Paludisphaera rhizosphaerae: one gene and its partner. The protein of the gene in region 1 interacts with the protein of each later gene in a pairwise test. Links are inferred from orthologs where the notes say so. Each region holds a gene or a part of one and is shown on either strand. Other genes may lie near its edges.

The links.
Region 2: the proteins of mobA (region 1) and G5C50_RS02735 interact in binary tests that used the Escherichia coli proteins (3 or more experiments, as listed by UniProt). The link is inferred for Paludisphaera rhizosphaerae from one-to-one orthologs.

What each region holds. Positions count from the first base shown.
Region 1 is NZ_JAALCR010000015.1:124,174-127,394, reverse strand. Bases 54-2,881 are described here. They hold mobA (molybdenum cofactor guanylyltransferase), read left to right. Parts: upstream 54-1,065; coding sequence 1,066-1,698; downstream 1,699-2,881. Other genes in these bases: G5C50_RS19905 (TraR/DksA family transcriptional regulator), read right to left, coding at 2,465-2,881; G5C50_RS19910 (RNA recognition motif domain-containing protein), read left to right, coding at 1,896-2,297; G5C50_RS19920 (TIGR03067 domain-containing protein), read left to right, coding at 607-1,041; G5C50_RS19925 (sulfatase-like hydrolase/transferase), read left to right, coding at 54-495. In the rest of the region: more of G5C50_RS19925, read left to right, coding at 1-53; more of G5C50_RS19905, read right to left, coding at 2,882-2,950. UniProt on the Escherichia coli protein: Transfers a GMP moiety from GTP to Mo-molybdopterin (Mo-MPT) cofactor (Moco or molybdenum cofactor) to form Mo-molybdopterin guanine dinucleotide (Mo-MGD) cofactor.
Region 2 is NZ_JAALCR010000002.1:33,597-36,959, reverse strand. What follows is about bases 171-3,140. They hold G5C50_RS02735 (molybdopterin molybdotransferase MoeA), read right to left. Parts: upstream 2,283-3,140; coding sequence 1,059-2,282; downstream 171-1,058. Other genes in these bases: G5C50_RS02725 (hypothetical protein), read left to right, coding at 3,089-3,140; G5C50_RS02730 (anthranilate synthase component II), read right to left, coding at 2,317-2,892; lnt (apolipoprotein N-acyltransferase), read right to left, coding at 171-1,012. In the rest of the region: more of lnt, read right to left, coding at 1-170; more of G5C50_RS02725, read left to right, coding at 3,141-3,363. UniProt on the Escherichia coli protein: Catalyzes the insertion of molybdate into adenylated molybdopterin with the concomitant release of AMP.

The sequences.
Region 1 (3,221 bases):
GCGGGGAACGTCGGGGCGAGTGCAGCGCTCGACAGCAACGGGCCTTTCCGCGGTCAAAAACGGACCCTGTGGGAAGGGGGCCTCCGGGTGCCGACCGTCGTGCGATGGCCGGGGCGAATCGCCGCGGGGAGCGCCTCCAACGAGGTTTTCGGACTCATCGACCTCCTGCCGACCTTCGCGGCGGCGGCGGGGGCGACCGTTCCGCCTTCATGGCATGTGGACGGCCTGGACGTGCTACCGGTCTGGCTCGGGAAGGGCTCTCTGCCGCCTCGAGCACTCTTCTGGAAGTGGCGTGACGAGGGCTCAGATCAGATCGCGGCGATGCAGGGCGACCTGAAGCTCGTCGTCACGCGCGGCGGCAAGCCCGAACTCTACGATGTGGCTCACGACCCAGGTGAACGACGGGACGTTTCGGCCCAGCACCCGGAATACGTCGAGGCTCTCAAGTCCAGCCTCGACGCCTGGCTGCCCACGGCCGGCACCGGAGCGAAGTGATCATAAGGCGGGAGTGCTCAACCGATCGGCGCGATTCAGAAGCATCGAGATTCAACGAGGGAGGCGAACGTGGTCGGAACTCGTATTCGGTGGGCGTTGGGATTCCTCGTCGTGACGGCAGCATGGGCCGAGGCCGGCGAGGACGGCCTGGTCTCCGGGGATCTAGCAAAGCTCCAGGGGAAGTGGGAGACTCAGGCGGGCGCTTCACGCGAGTTGCGCGTGACCCTTGAGTTCACGGGGAAACAGGCGCACGTCGTCATCCACACGCCTCAGGGCTTGAAGATCAAGGCGCGAGGGGAAATTAGAATCGACGAGTCCACATCGCCGAAGCGAGTGGACTGGGTGGGCTTCTCGGCTGGCGACTTTCAGGCGATCCCCGAGATTCAGGGGGTCTATAAGCTGGAAGGTGAAGCTCTCATCCTCTGCAACGGGGGCTTCAACGGGGCGCGCCCTGTCGACTTTGCGCCTGGGGACGGCCCCCTGGCCGACGTCGTCGCCTTTCGTCGATCCGAGCCTCCCCGAGTCGCCGATTCGAACAGGCCGTAAGTCCGATTCGCGGGGTTTCCAAGCATGCCCGAGATCGCGGCGATCATCCTCGCCGGCGGCCAGAGTCGACGCATGGGGAGGTCGAAGGCCGACCTTCCGATGGGGAGCGAATCACTTCTGCAACGCGCGGTGCGACTGCTCTCGCCCGTAACATCGCCGGTCATCATCTCGGCCGCTCCCGATCAGATCGTGCCGAACCTCCCGGCCGATGTCGTCATCTCGCGAGACACCGAGGCCGGGTGGGGACCGCTTCACGGATTCGTCACGGGGCTCCGGGCCGTCCCAAAGAGGACGGAACTGGCTTACCTTAGCGCTGTCGACGCACCTTTCTTTTCGCCAGCGTGGCTGGAGTTGCTGGCATCGAGGATCGGCGATCAAGAAGCGGTCGCCGGGATCGTCGACGGCCGTCCCAGCCCCATCGCGGCGCTCTACCGCTGCTCTCCCGTGAGGGCGGCGGCCGAGGAATTGCTCGCCGCAGGCACCCGACGGCTCTCGGCGGTTCTCTCCGCGGTGCGATGCAAACTTATCCCTGAACACGAGTTGCGACACGTAGACCCAACGCTCTCGACGATTCTGAACCTCAATACGCCGGGGGAGTACCATCAGGCCTGTCAACGGTTGGAAACCGGTCTCGCGAATCCCTCAAAACGCGAATGATTTTGTTGGGAGGCGTCACAAGGCGACTGTATAATCAGGGATGGTTGGGAACTGGAAGTTTTCGCGACGTCGATCCTCGTAGGACCTTATCGCCGACTCCCCTGCCCCGCCGCCCCGGGCCTCCATCCGGCCCCTTTCGCCTCGGCCCAGAAAGTCAAATGCGGGCCGCTTTACGACCAGGCTCAGGAGATTGCAAGTTGGGCAAGAAATTGTACGTCGGGAACCTCGCCTACGGGGTCACCAGTGCTGAGCTGGAGCAGATGTTCTCCCAGTTCGGGACGGTCCAGAGCGCCCAGGTGATCACGGACCGCGAGACCGGTCGCAGCAAGGGATTCGGCTTCGTCGAGATGGACACGGACGCCGAAGCTCAGGATGCGATCCGGGCACTGCACGACCAGGAGAACGGCGGCCGGCGTCTCACGGTGAACGAGGCTCGTCCTCGTGAGCCCCGACCCGGTGGCGGCGGCGGCGGCTACGGTGGCGGCGGCGGCTACGGCGGCGGCGGCTCCCGTGGCGGCGGCGGCGGCTACGGTGGCGGCGGCGGCGGCTACGGTGGCGGCGGCTACGGCGGCGGCCGTGGCGGTCGCGACCGCTATTGATCGCCCTCCGTTCAGCGCTCGCTCGAATTATCGCGTTTGATCCAGGGTCGACCTCGCGACTCCCCTGAGCCAAAAGCAAAGCAGGCCGCCGAGAGATACCAATCTCTCGGCGGCCTGCGTCGTTTCCATCAATCGCTCTTCAAACGGCCCGCGCCGTGGTCGCCGTCTCAGCGGGCGGAGTCGCTGAAGTCCATCTCGAAGTCGCTGAGATTGATCGGGGCTTCGGCTTCGTCATCGGCCGGCTTGGAGAAGACCTTGGCCCACCGGTGGGAATCGGTCTCCAGCCCGCGGCCCCCCTGCCCTAGCCGCTCGTTCTCGCGCTGGCAATCAATGCAGCTGTTCGTATAGGGAAGAGCGTTCAGACGAGGCTCGGAAATCTTACCGCCGCAGAACTCGCAACGACCGTAGACCCCGGCGGCGATCCGCTGCAGGGCGTGCTCGATCTGGCCTAGTTCGCGACTCTCGATTTCTACTAGCCGGGAGCTGATCTCGTCGTTGGCCGAGTCGACCGCCGCGTCGACGTTATCGCCCACGCCGCCCGTCTCGGAGAATTTACGAAAACCGTCGAGGTCCCCGGAGAGGGCCTTGCGGAGAGCGTCCCGTCGTGCGACCAACCGAGAGGTCAAGCGAAGCAGAGCGTCTTTACGGGCCATCTTACACCTCCTGGTGTATTTCTTCGATCTCACCGAGACTCGGCTGCCGCGGTTCGGACTCCGCATCACCGACGAGTATCAGCGAACGTATGATACGGTTCGAATTGGATGTCGACCCAAGGATAGCTCATTCACGCGGCCCCGGTCGTTCGGAACGGGGGATTCCCCACGGGTTCAGTCGTTCCGACCCATCCTCAGCCTCCCAGCGATCGACTACTAGCACATAGTGCGCCGCCGGCAAGGGGGAGGGATCGAAGACTCGACCAAACCG
Region 2 (3,363 bases), on another replicon or contig:
CGTGAAGGTATTTGCCGGACTCCCGCTCATTCTCGCGCCATTGATCGGGGGTCAGCCCGTCCGAAATCTGTCGCATATGGCCCGCGAAAACGTCCGACGGCGTGGCCGGATCGATCGAGATGGTCCCCCAGGGATAGGAGGTCTCAGGCCAGACGATCAGATCGGGCTTCGGGTCGTAACCGGCCGCTTTAATGACGAGGGACTCAACCTTGTTCAGGATCCCCTGCCAGTCGGCCCCGGACTTGTAATGCTGCTCGAAGTTCGTCTGGATCATCGCCAGCCGGGGACCGTCGAGGAACTCCGGCCGCGAGAGTCGATAAGCCCCGTAGATGAGCGTCCCGAGAATCCCCAGGCCGACGATCGCCAGTCGCAGCCGTTGCTTCGGCCTCAGCCGCGAGCGTCCTTCCGAGCGATAGAACAGAGGAAGCCTCAGGAGATCCACGAGCAGGGCGTTCACGGTCGCGATCAGGAAACTGACGCCGAGCGCCCCGGTGATGTCGGCGATCTGGATCACGGGGATCGCTTGATACTGGCTATGCGCCAAGTAGTACCAGGGGAAGCCGGAGAGAATGTAGATGCGGGAATGTTCCAGCCCGACCCAGAAAATCGGCGCGGCGACGAGCAGAGGGATTTTCAGGCCGAAGACGGCGTAACGCGTCAACCCGAGGAAAGCCGGCCACCAGACCGAGAGGATGGCCGCCATCACCACCCAGGCCGTCCAGGCGGAGGGATCGGTCAGACGGATCCATTGCAGGCTGGCCCCCCAGAAGACCAGACCGCCCGCCCACGCCCCAAGGTAAACCCGCCAGCGGGCTCCGGGTTCGACGGCCAGCCGAAACAGCGGGACCAGGGCGACCCAGGCCAGCGCCGAGAACTCCATCGGCGGGAAGGCGGCCCAGAGAGCCAGGCCGGAGATGATCCCGGCTGCGATCGGATGCCGCGAAACTCGTTCGCTCAGACTGAGGCGGCCGTCGGATTCGCGGCTCTCGGTGACGGCGGTCCCGGGTTCCATCTGTGCGTCCTTCCGGTCGGTTCACGTGCGGAGTGGAAGACGCACCTTACCTCAATGGAAGAAAACCGACAATTTCACCCGGGGCTATCGAGGTCTCAGAATCGGGAAGAACCAGAAAGCCGTCGGCGCCGACGATCGTCGCCATGTCGGCCGAGCCCCCCCATTCCAGGCGTTCGGCGGTGGGAATACTCGGCGCGTGATGCTGACCGACGAGCCTGGCCGGGACATAGGTTTCCAGATCGCTCCGATGATCGATCGCCCCGGCCGACCGCACGGGAATGATTCCGGGCCCTCGCGCGGGCCTTCCGTGAAGAACGTTGAGGACGGGAGCGACGAAAACCAGGAAGTTCACCAACCCGCTCATCGGGTTGCCCGGCAGACCGAAGACCAGGGCCGGCGGTCGCTCCTGGCGAGCAGGCCCCACGCCGAACCACAGAGGCTTCCCCGGCTTGATTCTGACCTTGTGGAAGACCTCTCGGACGCCGAGTTCCTGCAAGACACCCGGAACCAGGTCCTTACGTCCGGCCGAGACTCCGCCGATGACCAGCACGACGTCGGATTCGAGGGCCTTCCGCAAACCTTCGCGAAGCGCCTCAAGGTCGTCCGGCAGAATCGGCGAGACCTCGACGCGCGCGTCCTTCTGAGCCAGGAGGGCGGAGAGCATCACCGAGTTCGAGTTGCGGATCTGGTTCGGACCGGGCGCCTCGCGAAAATCGACCAGTTCGTCGCCCGTGGGAACGACGGCGACCCGGGCCTGGTCGATGACCCGGACTCTCGCCGCTCCGGCCGCCGCCAGCAGGCCCATGCGCGGAGGCGTAAGTTCGACCCCGCCGGCCAGAAGTCGATCGCCGGCGCGGTAGACCCGACCGCGAGGAAGGCGATTCATCCCGGGCTGAATAGGTTGCTTGTGGATCTCGACGCTGGCGTTGTCGAAGGTCGTCCGCTCGTGCATCACCACGACGTCGGCGTTGGAGGGGAGGGGGGCGCCCGTCGTGATCGCCGCAGCCTCGCCGTGAGCTAGGGGACGCGTCGGCGACTGACCAGCCAGGATCGTCTCGCCCAGGGTCAGCCGACAGGGAAGAACCCGTAAATCATCGCTGCGAACGGCGAAGCCGTCGACGAGCGCCTTGTCGAAGGGCGGTTGGTCGGCGTCGGCCCAGACGTCGTCGGCGAGCCAACGGCCGAGGCAGTCTTCCAGTGGTCGTTCCACCACCGGCAAAGGCGAAGCAGCCTCCAGCACGCGGGCGAGGGCCTCAGAGACTTTCAACATGGCGACGCCTCGCCGCGAGCGGCTCCAGGCCGGCTCAGGGCTTCATCTCCAGAAAGTTGCGCAGAAGCTTGATCCCTTCGAGCGTCAGGAAACTCTCGGGATGATATTGAACCCCTTCCATGGGGTACGTCTTGTGACGAACTCCCATGATCTCCCCCTCTTCCGTCTGAGCGACGACTTCCAACTCGTCGGGAAGCGTCCCCGGTTGGATCACCAGGCTGTGGTAGCGCGTGGCCTGGAAGGGGTTCGAGAGGCCCCGGTAAAGGCCCTTGCCGTCATGGTGGATCATGGAGGTCTTACCATGCATGATCCGATCCGCGCGGACGACCTTGGCCCCAAACGTGTGGCCCATGCACTGATGACCGAGGCAGACGCCCAGGACCGGGATCCGAGGAGCGAACGCCCGGATCATGTCGTTCGAGACGCCGGCCTCGCGAGGGGTGCACGGGCCGGGAGAGATAATCAGATGGGAAGGAGCCTTGGCCTCGACGTCTTCCACCGTGATCTGGTCGTTGCGAACCACTTCCAGGTCGACTCCCGGGTCGATCTCTCCCAGGCGCTGGACGAGGTTGTAGGTGAAGGAGTCGTAATTGTCGATCAGCAAGATCATGGAACGTAACCTTCCGCGGCGCAAACCCTCTCGGTCGCAGGCGACGAGATGATCGTAGCGATCGCAAGGGGAGCCGGGAAGAGAACCCACTCGGATTCCCATCCGCGCCGCTCTTCGCGTGATAGAGTCGCGTTGGCCTCTCGCCCGGAGGCGGGGGTTTGCGCGCAGACAGGGAATCCGACAAGGAGGTTCGAGGATGACCGCCGCGATCATCACGTTGGGGTTGGCGCTCGCCGTCGGCGGCGTGGGGCAGAGCGTCGCCTGCGAGGGCTGCGCCTACCAGCAAGGCCATCATCATCACGGCGTCGTCGGCCACGGACACGGCGGCGGCCACCGGTCGGCCGGCTGGGTCCTCCCCGACGGCCCCGGCGACGGCTGGGGGTTCCCGAACGGCGACCCCAACAACGCCGGATGGTATTCCCCGGGAGTCTACCTTCCGCTCGGTGCCAACCGGACGGCCGACTACTACTT